DNA from 2 places in the Variovorax sp. V213 genome. Region 2 is predicted to be linked to the other one. Evidence: predicted binding sites of a transcription regulator. Region 2 holds the regulator's gene; the other holds the start of a gene.
The links. Region 2 encodes NrdR, which represses ribonucleotide reductase genes. Its sites were predicted from a motif close to CACNANATNTNGTG; they were not measured.
Positions count from the first base shown of each region.

Region 1: the regulator NrdR is predicted to act here: its motif matches at 3,289-3,302, upstream of ACAM55_RS20270 (ribonucleoside-diphosphate reductase subunit alpha).

Region 1 covers NZ_AP028664.1:4,261,175-4,268,823, reverse strand. The annotation lists gene ACAM55_RS20275 (ribonucleotide-diphosphate reductase subunit beta) at 1-112, opposite strand, end outside; gene ACAM55_RS20270 (ribonucleoside-diphosphate reductase subunit alpha) at 293-3,205, opposite strand; gene ampD (1,6-anhydro-N-acetylmuramyl-L-alanine amidase AmpD) at 3,556-4,173, opposite strand; gene ACAM55_RS20260 (sigma-54-dependent transcriptional regulator) at 4,160-5,710, opposite strand; gene ACAM55_RS20255 (nitrogen regulation protein NR(II)) at 5,736-7,433, opposite strand; gene ACAM55_RS20250 (PP0621 family protein) at 7,450-7,649, opposite strand, start outside.
Region 2 covers NZ_AP028664.1:1,999,324-2,006,972, forward strand. The annotation lists gene ACAM55_RS09535 (pilus assembly protein) at 1-3,341, shown strand, start outside; gene ACAM55_RS09540 (type IV pilin protein) at 3,338-3,763, shown strand; gene ACAM55_RS09545 (GspH/FimT family pseudopilin) at 3,784-4,320, shown strand; gene nrdR (transcriptional regulator NrdR) at 4,367-4,810, opposite strand; gene glyA (serine hydroxymethyltransferase) at 4,830-6,074, opposite strand; ZMP/ZTP riboswitch at 6,116-6,240, opposite strand; gene ACAM55_RS09560 (transglycosylase SLT domain-containing protein) at 6,282-7,127, opposite strand.

The DNA.
Region 1 (7,649 bases), 2.3 Mb from region 2:
CGTCCACCGATCGGCCTGCGGTCATGCCGCTGGTCGATGCGTGGTGTTGCTGCAATCCTTGTTGCATATCCTTTGATAAGGAGGGCTTGACTTCTTCGTCCCAGGTCAACATAGAAAAATCCAATGCTCAATTATCGGAGCAACGATGTGAGTTGCAAAGTGCTCGTTCACATCGCGCTCCATTTATGTGGTTGTTATGTTGCTCTCATGCATCGCGCGATGTCAGTCGATGCCGTGATCGACTGAGAGTTCGCGCGTCGTGCATGCACCTCTCGCTGACTTCACGGGCGCGTCATTGGCATGCTTCGCAAGTCGGATCGTCGACGCCGCAGAACGCGATGTCGGTTGCGGGCATCGCACTCATCTGCGCCTTCGCTGCGGCCGCTGCGGCTTCGAGCGCGCTCATGCCCGAGGGTGCATCGCTGCCCGACGACACCGCATTGAGGCGGCCCGATTGCACGGTCGACTTTTCGGCGTGCGTCGCGCTCTGCGTGCGCAGGTAGTAGGTCGTCTTCAGGCCGCGCAGCCATGCGAGCTTGTAGGTGTCGTCGAGCTTCTTGCCCGATGCGCCGGCCATGTAGATGTTGAGCGACTGTGCCTGGTCGATCCACTTCTGGCGGCGCGCGGCGGCTTCGACCAGCCACGTGGTCTCGACTTCGAACGCGGTGGCGTAGAGCGCCTTCACGTCTTGCGGCACGCGGTCGATCGGGCGCAGCGAACCGTCGAAGTGCTTCAGGTCCATCACCATCACGTCGTCCCACAGGCCCAGGCGCTTCAGGTCGCGCACCAGGTAATGGTTGATGACTGTGAACTCGCCCGACAGGTTCGACTTGACCGAGAGGTTGCCGAAGCAGGGCTCGATGGACGCATCGACGCCGATGATGTTGGAGATCGTCGCGGTCGGGGCGATGGCCACGCAGTTCGAGTTGCGCATGCCGTCGGCCTTGATCTTCTGGCGCAGCGCGTCCCAGTCGAGCGTGGCCGAGCGGTCGACTTCGACGTAGCCGCCGCGGGCCTTCTCGAGCAGCTCGAGGGTGTCGATCGGCAGGATGCCCTTGTCCCACAGCGAGCCCTTGTAGCTCGAGTACTTGCCGCGCTCGCGCGCCAGCTCGGTCGACGCCCAGTAGGCGTGGTAGCAGATCGCTTCCATCGACTCATCGGCAAACTGAACGGCTTCCTGCGAGGCGTAGGGAATGCGCAGTTCGTACAGCGCGTCCTGGAAGCCCATCAGGCCCAGGCCGACCGGCCGGTGGCGCAGGTTCGAGTCGCGCGCCTTCTTCACGGCGTAGTAGTTGATGTCGATCACGTTGTCGAGCATGCGCATCGCGGTGGCGATGGTCTTCTTGAGCTTGTCGTGGTCGACCTTGCCGTCCTTCAGGTGCTGCAGCAGGTTCACGGACCCCAGGTTGCAGACGGCGGTTTCGGTGTCGCTGGTGTTCAGCGTGATCTCGGTGCACAGGTTCGACGAGTGAACCACGCCGGCGTGCTGCTGCGGCGAGCGCACGTTGCAGGCATCCTTGAAGGTGATCCACGGATGGCCGGTCTCGAACAGCATCGTGAGCATCTTGCGCCACAGGTCCGACGCCTGGATGGTGCGCGCGGGCTTGATCTCGCCGCGCGCGGCCTTTTCTTCATAGGCCACGTAGGCCTTCTCGAAGTCGGCGCCGAACAGGTCGTGCAGGTCGGGCACGTTCGAGGGCGAGAACAGCGTCCAGGTGCCCTTTTCCATCACGCGGCGCATGAACAGGTCGGGGATCCAGTTGGCCGTGTTCATGTCGTGCGTGCGGCGGCGGTCGTCGCCGGTGTTCTTGCGCAGCTCCAGGAATTCCTCGATGTCGAGGTGCCAGGTTTCGAGGTAGGTGCAGACCGCGCCCTTGCGCTTGCCGCCCTGGTTCACCGCCACGGCCGTGTCGTTCACCACCTTCAGGAACGGCACCACGCCCTGCGATTCGCCGTTGGTGCCCTTGATGTGGCTGCCGAGCGCGCGCACGCGGGTCCAGTCGTTGCCCAGGCCGCCGGCGAATTTCGACAGCAGCGCGTTTTCCTTGATTGACTCGTAGATGCCGTCCAGGTCGTCCGGCACGGTGGTCAGGTAGCAGCTGGACAGCTGCGAACGCAGCGTACCGGCGTTGAACAGCGTGGGCGTGCTCGACATGAAGTCGAAGGACGACAGCACTTCGTAGAACTCGATGGCGCGGGCTTCGCGGTCGATTTCATTCAGCGAGAGGCCCATGGCCACGCGCATGAAGAAGGCCTGCGGCAGCTCGATGCGGTTCTTGCGCACGTGCAGGAAGTAGCGGTCGTACAGCGTCTGCAGGCCGAGGTAGTCGAACTGGTTGTCGCGCTCGGCCTTGAGCGCAGCGCCCAGGCGGGGCAGGTCGTACTGCAGCAGCTTCTCGTCGAGCAGCTCGTTCTCGACGCCCTTCTTGATGAACTGCGGGAAGTAGTCGGCGTAGGTCTGCGCACGCTCGGCGGGCATGACTTCGCGGCCGATGATTTCCTTGAAGATCGTGTGCAGCAGCAGGCGGGCGGTCGCGAAGGTGTAGTCGGGATCCTTCTCGATGAGCGTGCGGGCGGCCAGGATCGAGGCCTTGTAGACCTCGTCGAGCGGCACGCCGTCATACAGGTTGCGCATCGTCTCGGCGACGATCGGTGCGGCGGTGATGCCGTCGCCGAGGCCCTCGCAGGCCGATTCGATCAGGCCCTTGAGTTCGTTCAGGTCGAGCGCGACGCGTTCGCCGCCGTCCAGCACGTGCAGCAGCGGCGTGGCCTGCGCTTCCTGCGCGCCTTGCTTGGAGCGCTCCTGCGTGCGGCGTTCGCGGTACAGCACGTAGGCGCGCGCGATTTCGTGGTGGCCGCCGCGCATCAGGCCGAGTTCGACCTGGTCTTGCACGTCTTCGATGTGGAAGGTGCCGCCGCCCGGACGCGAGCGGACCATGGCGCGGATCACGCCTTGCGTGAGGGTGTCGACCGTTTCGCGCACGCTGGCCGAAGCCGCGCCCTGGGTGCCGTGCACCGCCAGGAAGGCTTTCATCATCGCGATGGCGATCTTGTTGGGTTCGAAGGGAACCACGGCGCCGTTGCGGCGAATGATCTGGTAGTGCGCGAGGTTCTGGGCGGTGGTGGGGCCCGCGGCGTCGCGTTGCTGGGACGGCGTGGAGGGAACGGCACGCGGGGTCGATGGGGTGTTCAGGGCAGTTTGCATTCGCTTCCTCTCGGTTGGCAATTCTTGTTGGATGGCAGCGCCTTGGCTGGGCGTTGCGCCGGCGTTGTTGACCGGACGGAGGACACTATATCTAGGGTGCCGAGGGTCTACAAGCCACTACAGGTAGTGTTTTGCAGAAGTTTAACCCCTACGGGTATTTCTCTAGGATTCGGCATACGGCCATCGGTGCCGCGTGAATACTGGCCTATGGTCGCGCAGGCCGCATGGGGCGTGGCCTGCCGGACGATTTGGGCCTGCAAGGCGCATGGTTGCTACGCTGCGCGCCGGCATTTGCGAAACGTGGGCGGCTCAAGCACAGCGCATCGCGGGGCGCCGCGCGATAAAAAAAATTAGCGCGGGATCGCCTGCTCGGGAAACATTTGCAAGTTCCAGCCGAGTTGTCCGCGCAGCAATTGCCAGTCGAAGCCGGCGCCCGGGTCCTGCTTGCGGCCCGGTGCGATGTGCTCGTGGCCGGCGATGTGGGCAATGGCGTAGTGCTGCGCGATGGCGGCACAGAGGCTGGCCAGCGTTTCGTATTGCGCCTCTTCGAAACGCTCGCCTTCCAGGCCTTCGAGTTCGATGCCGATTGAATCGTCGTTGCAGTTCTGGCGGCCGCGCCACGCCGACACGCCGGCATGCCAGGCACGGTCGTCGCAGCTCACGAACTGCCAGAGCTCGCCATTGCGCCGCACATAGAAATGCGAGGAAACCTCGAGGCCGCGGATGGATTGGAAGTAGGGGTGTGCGTCCCAGTCGAGCTGGTTGGCAAAAAGCTGTTGCACGGCATCGCCGCCGTATTCGCCGGGCGGCAGGCTGATCGAATGCAGCACGATCAGGTCGGTCTGCGCGCCCGCGGGCCGGGGACCGAAATTCGGCGAGCGCAGCGCCTTGGCGAAGCGATACCAGCCGGCGTGCCAGAGGCCGTCGCCGTGGCTGCCCGCGCTGGCCGGTGCGTCAGTCGTCGGCATGGCTGGTGGCACCTTCGTCGCCGTTGGGCGTGGTGATGCCCAGCCGCGCGATGCGGTAGCGGATCTGGCGCAGGCTCATGCCGAGCCGCGCCGCGGCCGCCGTGCGGTTGAAGCCGCTTTCGCGCAGCGCGCGCACGAGAATCTCGCGCTCCTGCTGGTCGAGGTAGGCCTGCAGGTCGGAGGGAAGGGCGGCGGGCCTGGACTCCGCAACCGCGCTTGCGGCCGGAGCGGGCGCGGCGGGCGATTCGACGCCGGCCTCCGACGCAGAAGTCGGCAACGCAGGCGCGGACGCTGCCGCGCCTGAGGAATCGGCCGGCGCCGCGGCAGGCTGTCCTCCCGCCGTCAGGTCGAGGTGCAGCTCGTCGCCGTCGTTGAGCGCCACGGCGCGATGCAGCAGGTTCTCGAGTTCGCGCACGTTGCCGTCGAGCGGATGCTGTGCCAGGCGGCGCAGCAGATCGGCGGACAGGTGGGGCACCGGCAGCCCGCCGTCCTGCGCAATGCGCGCGAGCAGCGCGGCGCAAAGCGCGGGCAGGTCTTCGCGCCGGTCGCGCAGCGCGGGCACCGCAATCTCGATCACGTTGAGCCGGTAGAACAGGTCCTGCCGGAAGCGGCCGGCCTGGACTTCGGCATGCAGATCCTTGTGCGTGGCGCTCACGATGCGCACGTCGACCGCGTCTTCCTGCGTGGAACCGATCGAGCGCACGCTGCGCTCCTGGATGGCGCGCAGCAGCTTGGACTGCATCGCCAGCGGCAGGTCGCCGATCTCGTCGAGGAACAGCGTGCCGCCGCGCGCGGCCTGGAAGTAGCCGTCGCGGTCTTGCGACGATCCGGTGTAGGAGCCCTTGCGGGCGCCGAAGAATTCGGCCTCGAGCAGGTTCTCGGGAATGGCGCCGCAGTTGACCGCGACGAAAGGGCCTTCGCTGCGCTGGCTGCAGGCGTGCACGGCGCGCGCCACCAGTTCCTTGCCGGTGCCCGATTCGCCGCGCACCAGCACCGGCGCCATGCCGCGTGCCACCTTGGCGATGCGCGACTTGACCAGCCGCATCGGCTCCGAGTCGCCCACCAGCCGTTGGAGCGACGCGACGCCGCTGCCTGGAATGACGGGCGCATCGGTGCGTTCGCCCGTTTCCGCCGGCGCCGCCCGCGCCGCCTTGGTGGGCAGCGCCTGCTGCGCCTGCACGGCGGAAGCGACCACTGCGCGGAACTGCTTGAGATCGACCGGCTTGGTCAGGTAGTCGAACGCGCCGGCCTTCAATGCCTCGACCGCGTTTTCGGCCGAGCCATAGGCCGTCATCACGACGCAACGCTCGCTGCGCTGGTTCTTCTGGATGCGATGGATGATTTCCATGCCCTGCCCGTCGGGCAGCCGCATGTCGGTGATCACCGCATCGAAATGCGCGGCCTCGAGGTGCTGCCAGGCTTCGGAGACGCTCCCGGCGGCCTCGACGCGATAGCCCTCGCGCAGCAATGTCAGTTCATACAGGGTGCGCAGGTCGGGTTCGTCGTCGATGACCAGGATGTTGGCCGGACGCTGCAGGGAAGGAGGAGGAGTGCTCACGGCGCTATTGTGTCAGCCGGTTTTCGCTTGGCGCAAAGCTGACGAAGAATTCGTTGCCTTCGGGTCCGCCCGCGACGAGCGCACGCCGTTCGTAGCCGATGGTGGCGCCATGGCGCCGGCACAACTCGCGGCACAGGAAGAGGCCGAGCCCGCTGGAGCGGCTCTCGGAAGAGAAGAAGGGTTCGAACAGATGGCGTTGCACCGCCGGCTCCAGCGGCGCGCCGTCGCTCCACACCTGCAGGCTCGGCCGGCTGGAGCTGCCGCGTTGCATGGTGGTGACGACCTGGATCGAGCCTTCCCGGTTGCCGGCGTAGCGCGCCGCGTTGTCCAGCAGGTTCACGAGCAGGCGGCGCAGGTGCTCGACGTCGAAGCGCACTTCGCTGTCGGCGGCATCGAGCGTGATCAGCACGCCCTGGCGGTGCGTCTGGCGCACCCATTCTTCGGCCAGCGCACGCACCGCGGGGTCGAGCGCGACCTGCTCGCCGAGCGAGAGCACGCGCTGCTGGCGCGCGCGCGAAACATCGAGCACGTCGTCCACGATGCGGGCCAGCCGCTGCGCGTTGTGCTGGACCATGCTGGTCAACTTGCGGTGTGCGGGATCGGTGAGGTCTTCATTGAGCAGGGCGCTGGCCTGCGTGATCGCGGCCAGCGGATTGCGGATTTCATGCGCCACCGCCGCCGACATACGGCCCATCGCGGCGAGCTTTTCGGTACGGATGCGGGCCTCCAGTTCGCGCAGGTCTTGCAGGAACATCACGCAGAGGCTGTCGACGCGCTGGTCGCTGGTGGGCGTGAGCCGCGTGCGCACCCGCACTTCGCGCGCGGCGCCGCGCGCTTGCGCCACGGGGATTTCCTCGCTTTGGGGAGCGCGGCGCGCAAAGGTCTGGCGTGCCAGCGCCGCCAGTGCATGCCAGGCCGGCTGCGCATGCAGTGCAAACGGGAGGGCGAGCCGGGCCAGGCCTTGTCCGAGGATGGCGTCGGCCGCCGGATTGGCCGCATGCACCATTCCCTCGGCGTCGATCACCAGCACGCCTTCGCTCAGTGTCTCGATCACCAGGTCGTTGACCTGCGCCTGCATCTGCGCGCTGCTGCGGTTGCGCAGCGCGGTTTCTTCTTCGCGCGCGAGCCGGCGCGCCAGCTCGTGCGCCAGCAGGGCCACGACGAAAAGGCCGGTGCCGGTGAGCGCCGCCTGCACGAAGCGGGTGGAGGAGTCGCCGGGCTGCTGCAGCCAGTGCCAGCCCGCGTCGGCCAGCAGCAGCAGGGTGACCGTGGCCGTGGTGCCCAGGCCCACGGTCACCGTGCCGAGCACCGCGCTCAGGAGCACCGGCAGCGCGAACAGCGGCGTGTAGTTGATGTTGCCGCCCTGGAGCACCTGGAGCGCGGTGAAGGTGCCGAGGTCGATGCCGATGGTGATGAACCACAGGGCCGCGAAGCCCCGGATCGGCGGCGTGAAATGCGCGTAGCGGGCGCCCAGCCAGGTGGCGATGAGGTAACCGGCCGAAAGCGCAATGGCCAGCGGCTGCATCGTCTGGCCGAGCGCCAGTGCCACGCCCTGCAACAGCACGAGCACCACCGCAACGAAGCAGCGCGCCGCCATGAAGCCGCGCCACAAGCGCAGCAGCGCGGCGCTCTCGTTATGCCCCGGCTCGAGCAAGTCCCAGTCGGTGGCGGCCTCGCCTCGCGGCCAGAGGGAAGAGCTCATGGAGCGCGGCGTCCGTTCAGCCGCGCTCGGCGGCCTGGCGGTGCGCCGCACTGCAATAGACCGCGTCGCCTGGACCCCCGATCGCATCGCTCGCGGGCAGGTGCAAGCCGCAATGGGCACAGCGCAGCATGGCCTGCGGAGCCGCCGGCGCGGCGGGCGGCCGCTGGGCGCGGGCCGCCGCCTGCTCGCGCTGGGCCTCGCGCATTTCCTCCCGGC
Region 2 (7,649 bases):
CGAGCGCCAGCGGCAGTTGTGCAAGCCCCGGTACCGACCAGCAATATGGCCCCGGCGCTGCGAACGCACCTTACTTTGCCCGGGTCGAGGTTTGCACCGCGGCCGAAGCCGCGACGCGCGTCGATCTCTGCCTCAAATACCCGAGCGGCCAGTCCAAACCCGTCGGCGAAGTCCAGCGCCATTCGAGCCGCATGCGCTTCGCCGTTTTCGGCTACCTGCTGGACGATGACCCGGCGCGCTACGGCGGCGTGCTGCGCGCGCCGATGAAATACACGGGGCCTCGAAAACTTGACGTCGGCCTCGACAGCGTGGACAACCCCCAGGCCGAGTGGAACGCGGCGACCGGCGTCTTCGTCCACGATCCCGATGCGGCTGCGCAGGGTGGCCGATACAGCGGCGTCGTCAACTACCTGAACCGATTCGGACGCGGCGGCGCATACAAGAAGTTCGACCCCGCGGGCGAGCTCTACTATGAGTCGCTGCGCTACCTGCAGGCCAAGGCGCCCACGCCGGGAGCGATGGCCGGGGTGACCGCAACGGACGATCCGCGCAAGGACGGATTGCCGGTCTACAACGACACGGTCCCATGGCGCGACGAGAGCCGCAAGAGCAACTGGGACCCGGTGGCGGCGAGCTGCCGCAAGAACCACATCCTGGCGATCGGCGATCTCGAAACGCACGACGACCGTTCCTTGCCAGGCATGTCTGGCGGCGGCCGCGGCTTCAGCAGCGCGTCGTTCGAGCCGGACACCTCCTACTGGACCCGCCTTGTCGGTGCATTCGAAAACCGCGAATCGCTTTCCTACACGCATCCTTCGGGCAAGACCGGCCTTGCCACCACCGGCAACCGGGGGCTTCCGGCCTTCAACTACAAGGGCGGCGCGCAACTGACCTCGGGCGCCATCGCCGGCGCGGAAACTGGCGCAGACAGGGGCTCGTTCGGCATGGCGGGTCTGGCCTACTGGGCCAATACGCAGAAGATCCGCGCCGATTTTGCCGGGGCGCGAGTCCAGACCTTCGGCATCGATCTGGACGCGGGCGGGCAGGGCGCCGTTCGGCAGGGCCAGCGCGGCAGCGCCCTGTACCTCGCATCGAAATACGGCGGCTTCGTGGACAGCAACAACGACGGCAATCCGTTCCTCGCATCGGGCGGCGGTGGCCGGGCGGACGTGGCCAGCAATGCCGAATGGGCCGAAGGCATCGACGACGACGGCCAGCCGAAGCCGTCCAACTACTTCCTGGCCGGCGAGCCGCAGCAGCTCCTGGCCGCGATCCGGCGCGTATTCCGGTCGGCGGCGGCGCCATCGGGCGGAAGCACGGCGGACGCGGCCATTTCGTCGAACCGCATCGGGGCCGCGGGCAGCAGTCTTTATGTGGCCCGGTTCGGCGGGCGCAGGTGGTCGGGAACGTTGCTGGCGTATTCACTGGCCTACGACGCAGGCTCGGGCACCGTTCGCCAGGCCGAGGAACCCAGCTGGGACGCGGGCGCCTTGCTGACCGGCGATGCATCGGCCCAACCCGCAGTGCCTGCGCGCGAGCCGGCGGACCGGCACATCTTCACCCTCTCGGCTGCCGGCGTCGGCACGCCTTTTCAGTGGAACGCACTGGACAAGTCGCTGCAAAGCGCTTTGAACGCCGAGCCCTATGCCGTGCCAGCGGCATCCGATGGCCTGGGCCCCGAGCGGCTGGCCTACCTGCGCGGCGACCGGCGCAAGGAGCTGTCAGCGTCCGGTGGCACGTTCCGTGTGCGCGATTCGGTGATGGGCGACGTTGCCAATTCGAACCCGCTCTTCGTCGGCCATCCGAGCCCGAACGTGCGAGGTGCCGAGTACCAACAGTTTCTCGATGCTCACAAGGGAAGGCCGCAGGCCGTGTACGTCGGCGCCAACGACGGCATGCTGCATGCATTCTCGGCCGCCACGGGCCACGAGCTTTTCGCCTATGTTCCCCGCGCGGTGTCGTCGAAGCTGGCCGGCTACACCTCGCCCAACTATGCGCATCAGGCCTATGTCGACGGCTCGGCCGCGGCGGCAGAGGCGCAGATGGCCGGCGGTGCGTGGAAGACGGTGCTGGTCTCCGGCACGGGGGCCGGGGCCACCGGCGTTTTTGCGCTCGACATTTCCGACCCCGCCGCCTTTTCAGCGGACAAGGTCTTGTGGGAGTTCACCGGTGCGGACGACGGCGATATGGGCCATGTGCTCCAGGCGCCACGCATCATGAAGTTCCGCCTCTCGGCAGCGACTCGCACCCAGCCCGCGGCCTATGCGTGGTTCGCGGTCGTTGCGTCCGGGTTCAACAACGCCAATGCGGACCGGCGCGCCGCGCTGTTCCTGCTCTCGCTCGACAAACCGGCCGGCGCAGCATGGAAGCGGGGCCTCAATTATCACAAGGTCGTGCTGCCCGCACCGGCCGACAACGCGCTCGTGAATGCCTTGGGCACGCCCGGCGACTTTGCCGCGGCGGACGGCTGGGCGCGCTGGCTGTACGCTGGCGACACGCAGGGCAACCTGTGGAAGTTCGACTTCACGGGCAATGCGCCGTGGAGCGAAGCCAACGCACTCGGGCTGGGTGGCCTTCCGTTGATGGTGGCGACATCGGGCGGCACAGATGCGAAGCGCCAGCCCATCACCGTAGCGCCCGAAGTCGGGGCCGGGCCGAACGGCGGTGCCATCGTGCTGTTCGGCACCGGCAAGTTCGTGAGCGCCGACGACATGGGCCGCGCGAACCGCGGCGTGCAGAGCTTGTACGGCGTGTACGACAGCGGCAAGGCGATTCCGGCCGGCGAAACGCGTACGCAACTCCAGGCGCGGCGGGCTGTTGCCGCCGCAGGCCAGTCGTTGCCGGCTATCCTGGGCGAGCCCTTCGTCTATGGCACCGCCACCGGCAGCGCCGTGAGCCGCCGCGGCTGGTATTTCGATTTTCCGGGCGCGCTGGAACTGGGCGAGCGGCAGGTCTCGCGGTTGACGCTGAGCGACGGCTATCTGTTCTTCAACACGCTGATACCGAATGCCGAGGCATGCAGCGCCAACGGTGGCGGCCGAAGCTGCGCGGTCAATGCGATGACCGGCCTGTCGCAAGGCGGAACCTGCGTCCTTTCGAGCGTCGGGCTGCTGTCGTCGCCTCTTCTGGTCGAACTGGGCGAGGGCGCCTACACGGCCACCGATGCGTTCGGACGCCGAACGGAAACGAAGAAGCTTTCCGTCGTCAACGTCGGTGTTCCCGGTGGCTCGGGTGCGCCTCGCATGTCCATCGCGCGGCCTGTGGAGGGCGGCCAGGTCTCCCGGGTGTCCGGGCGCCTGAACTGGCGCCAGATTGCAGATTACCGGGGTGCGAAACCATGAAGGCAGTGCAACGCGGTGCCGGGCGCAGCTGCGGCTTCACCTTGATCGAAGCGATGATCGTGCTTGCGATCGTCGCCATCCTGGCCGCAATCTCCTACCCGTCGTACCTGGACTTCGTGCGCAAAGGCTGGCGCACCGAGGCGCGGTCGGCCCTGGTGCAGCAGATGCAGCAGCAGGAGCGCAACTACACCTTGAGCGGACAGTACAGGCGCTACGAAGGCGGCTCCGGGGAGGGCGGCGCAGGCGGCAAATACCTCGTCCAGAGCGGCAATTGCGAGGGGCAGGACACCATCGACCGCTGCATCAGGCTGACCGCAACCCCCAGGCCGGGCCTCTCCGATCCGGAGGTCGGGACGCTCTGGATCGACAGCACGGGCGACAAGGGCTGCGACGGCACTGCGGGCGGGCGGTGCTGGCAATGAGAGCGGGTGGCCGCGGGCGAGTGCTCGCGCCGCAGGGCGGCTTCACGCTGGTGGAATTGATGGCAGTCATTGCGATCGTCGCGATCCTGGGCTCCCTCGGTGTCCCCGCATTTCGCGATCTGCTGCTCCACCAGCGCCTTGCGGCCGCGTCCAACGGCTTCGTCGCGGCGCTGAATTTCGCCCGGACCGAGGCTATTCAACGTTCGCAGCGGGTCCACGTCGTGGCGCTGAATGGAAACGACTGGTCGAGCGGATGGGCCGTGCGGTCGGGATCCGACGCCGTGCCCCAAACTTTGCGCAAGTTCGAAAAGCTGCCGGCCGGAATCAGCGTCGACGCGGCGCTGGGGGACGGATTCGTGCAGGGGCTGGACTACGACAGCAACGGCTTCTCTCGCCGGGCGGGCAGCTCGGGTTTCGGCGCCGGGTGCCTGACCCTGAAGGCGGAGTCGGGCCGCAGGGCGTCGATCGTGGTGTCGGCGTCGGGCCGAGCCAGGGTCTGCAACCCCGAAGTCAAGGGGGATTGCGGAAGCGGCGCTTGTGGCAAGGACAGCCAGTGAATGGCTGAATTGAACCGCCGAACGAACCCACCGCGAGCGTGTGTGCTCAGATGTCCCGCAGCAGCTGCCTGAACTCGTCCACGTCTTCGAAGCTCCGGTATACGGAGGCAAAGCGCACGTAGGCCACCTTGTCGAGCTTCTTGAGCTCGCGCATCACGAGTTCGCCGACCTTGGTCGAATCGATTTCGCGCAAGCCGCTGGCGAGCAGCTTCTGCTCGATGCGCAGCAATGCGTTGTCGATCTGCTCGATGCTCACCGGCCGCTTGCGCAGCGCCAGCATCATCGAGGCGCGAACCTTGCCCGATTCGAAGTCGGCGCGGCTGCCGTCCTTCTTGACGACGACCGGAAAGTTGACGTCCGGCCGCTCATAGGTGGTAAAGCGCTTGTCGCAGGCGCTGCACTGGCGGCGCCTGCGCACGAAGTCGGCGTCTTCCGATACGCGGGTCTCGACGACCTGCGTTTCGAGATGACCGCAAAAAGGGCATTTCATGCGGCCACGTCTTCCTGGATCAGCGGTAGACCGGGAACCGGCTTGTCAGCGCATGGACCTTGGCGCGAACCGCATCGATGTTGGCGGCGTCGCGCGGGTTCTCCAGCACGTCGGCGATCAGGTTCGCGGTGATGCGGGCTTCTTCGTCCTTGAAGCCGCGCGTGGTCATGGCGGGGGTGCCGATGCGCACGCCGCTCGTCACCATCGGCTTTTCAGGGTCGTTGGGAATCGCGTTCTTGTTGATCGTCATGTGGGCACTGCCCAGCACGGCTTCGGCTTCCTTGCCGGTGATGCCCTTGGCGCGCAGGTCGACCAGCATGACGTGGCTTTCGGTGCGGCCGCTCACGATGCGCAGGCCGCGCTCGGTGAGGGTGTCCGCCACGATCTGGGCGTTCTTCACCACCTGCTGCTGGTAGGCCTTGAACTCGGGCGTCATGGCTTCCTTGAACGCGACGGCCTTGGCGGCGATCACGTGCATCAGCGGGCCGCCTTGCAGGCCCGGGAAGATGGCGCTGTTGATGGCCTTCTCGTGCTGCGACTTCATCAGGATGATGCCGCCGCGCGGACCGCGCAGGCTCTTGTGGGTGGTGGACGTCACCACGTCGGCGTGCGGCACAGGGTTGGGATACACGCCCGCGGCCACCAGGCCCGCATAGTGGGCGATGTCGACCATGAAGATAGCGCCCACGTCCTTGGCCACCTTGGCGAAGCGCTCGAAGTCGATGCGCAGCGAATAGGCCGAGGCGCCCGCGATGATGAGCTTGGGCATGTGCTCGTGCGCCTTGCGCTCCATCGCGTCGTAGTCGATGGCTTCGTTGGCGTCCAGGCCGTAGCTCACCACGTTGAACCACTTGCCGCTCATGTTGAGGGGCATGCCGTGGGTCAGGTGGCCGCCTTCGGCCAGGCTCATGCCCATGATGGTGTCGCCGGGCTTCAGGAAGGCGAGCATCACGGCTTCGTTGGCCGAGGCGCCGCAATGCGGCTGCACGTTGGCGGCGTCGGCGCCGAAGATCTGCTTGATGCGGTCGATGGCGAGCTGCTCGGCCACGTCGACGTGTTCGCAGCCGCCGTAGTAGCGCTTGCCGGGGTAGCCTTCGGCGTACTTGTTGGTGAGCTGCGAGCCCTGGGCGGCCATGACGGCCGGCGAGGCGTAGTTTTCGCTCGCGATCAGCTCGATGTGGTGTTCCTGGCGCGCGTTTTCGGCCTGGATGGCAGCCCAGATTTCGGGGTCGGTCTGTTCGACCAGGATATTGCGGTGGTACATGGCAGTCCTTTGAAGACGAGGTCCTTGTTCTTCAACCAAACAAGGGCTGCCCAGGCGAACGGCTGAACGCCTGTATGGATGCCAGGCGGCACGCTTCCCAGTGGTATTCCACGTCAGCGCGGGGCACCGAGGGGTGCTGCGCCTATCGCCAGTCGCGTACGGGGTGAAGTGTAGCGCACCCCACGCTTTTGACCATCGCCGAGGGGCTCAGGAAACTTCCGAAAGCAGGGCCACCTTCTGCGGGTCGGCGGCCGGCTCGGAGGCCTGTTGCCGCTTCGGGGGCGTCGCAACGGGAATCGGCTGCGCGCGCACGATCGGCGCCGTCGTGGGCGGATTGCGGCCATTGGCCACCTGCAGCAACCGTTCGTGCTCGGCGAGCACCTTGGATGCGTAGCCGCCGTCGTCTTCGAGGTTGGCGGCACCCACGTAGTAACGCAGCCCGCCTTCGAGCGATCCGGCGCGGGCAATGCATTCCTGCAGGACCTTCACGCCAACGCGCATGTTGGTCACCGGGTCGAAGGCGGTGAGCGTGCCGCCCGCGCTTTCGTACTTGTCGCCGTGCACGCGTGTCATGACCTGCATCAGGCCCTGGGCGCCCACCTGGCTCTGGGCAAATGGGTTGAAGCTCGATTCGACGGCCATGATGGCGAGGATCAGCGTCGGGTCGAGCTTGGTGCGCTTGCCGAGTTGATAGGCCTCGGCGACCAGCACGCTCAGCGGTTCGGCCGCCACGCGGTACTTCTTGCTGAGCCAATAGGCCACGGCGGCCTGCTGCTTGGGCAGGTCGCCGGGGCTTGCGGCCGTGGTGCGCACGATGGCGGTCGGCTCGAGGTCAGTGGCTTCCGGTGCCGGCTTGCGCGATTGCAGCCAGCCCATCAGTTGCTCCTCACCGGTCTGTCGCAGGTCCGGGCGTGCCACGAGGGCGAGGGCCGCGAACACGATGGCCAGGCCGACCAGTGCAAACCCGTTGTGGGTGATTTCAAAAAAGCCGTCTGCCACATCGGACGCAAAGGTCCTCAGCCCGCGGGCCGTGGCATCAAACGCCTTGTTCATCGCTCTTCCTTTCTGTGCGGCACCTGTTCGCAACGCTGGAAGGCGGTGGATGAAGGCTGCGGCGCTTGGATTGGTACGAATCAGGCTCCGCGCATGGAGGTGTAGGGGTAGGAGCGCGGCGACCTGATCAAGCCGGGGGAATTCGGCGGCGGATTCAGGAGGCCCCTGCTGGGTCTGGGCAGCCAGGGGCAGGCCGGATTCTAGCGTGGCTAAATACCCGGTCAAGCATAAGAAGCCTTGTTCTTATGCAATTACATATTTAAACAGATTGTTCCCATTGAGCAGGCCTACCCAAGGGTAATCCCTTGGTGGATGGGATTGCAATGCAGGGGAGGGGCGCCTAATCTGGACACGCCTGAGTGATCAGGCGTGTTCCGAAGTCAGGTAGCCCGAGGTGCAAGTCGAAGGCTCGAATGACAGAGGACCCACGGCGGCAATCTCTTGCTGCCAGCACGGCAGGAACCATTGACTTCCGGTCGCGCGAATCGATGGCATGGGTCTTAGGCCCGCCATCAAGCCCGG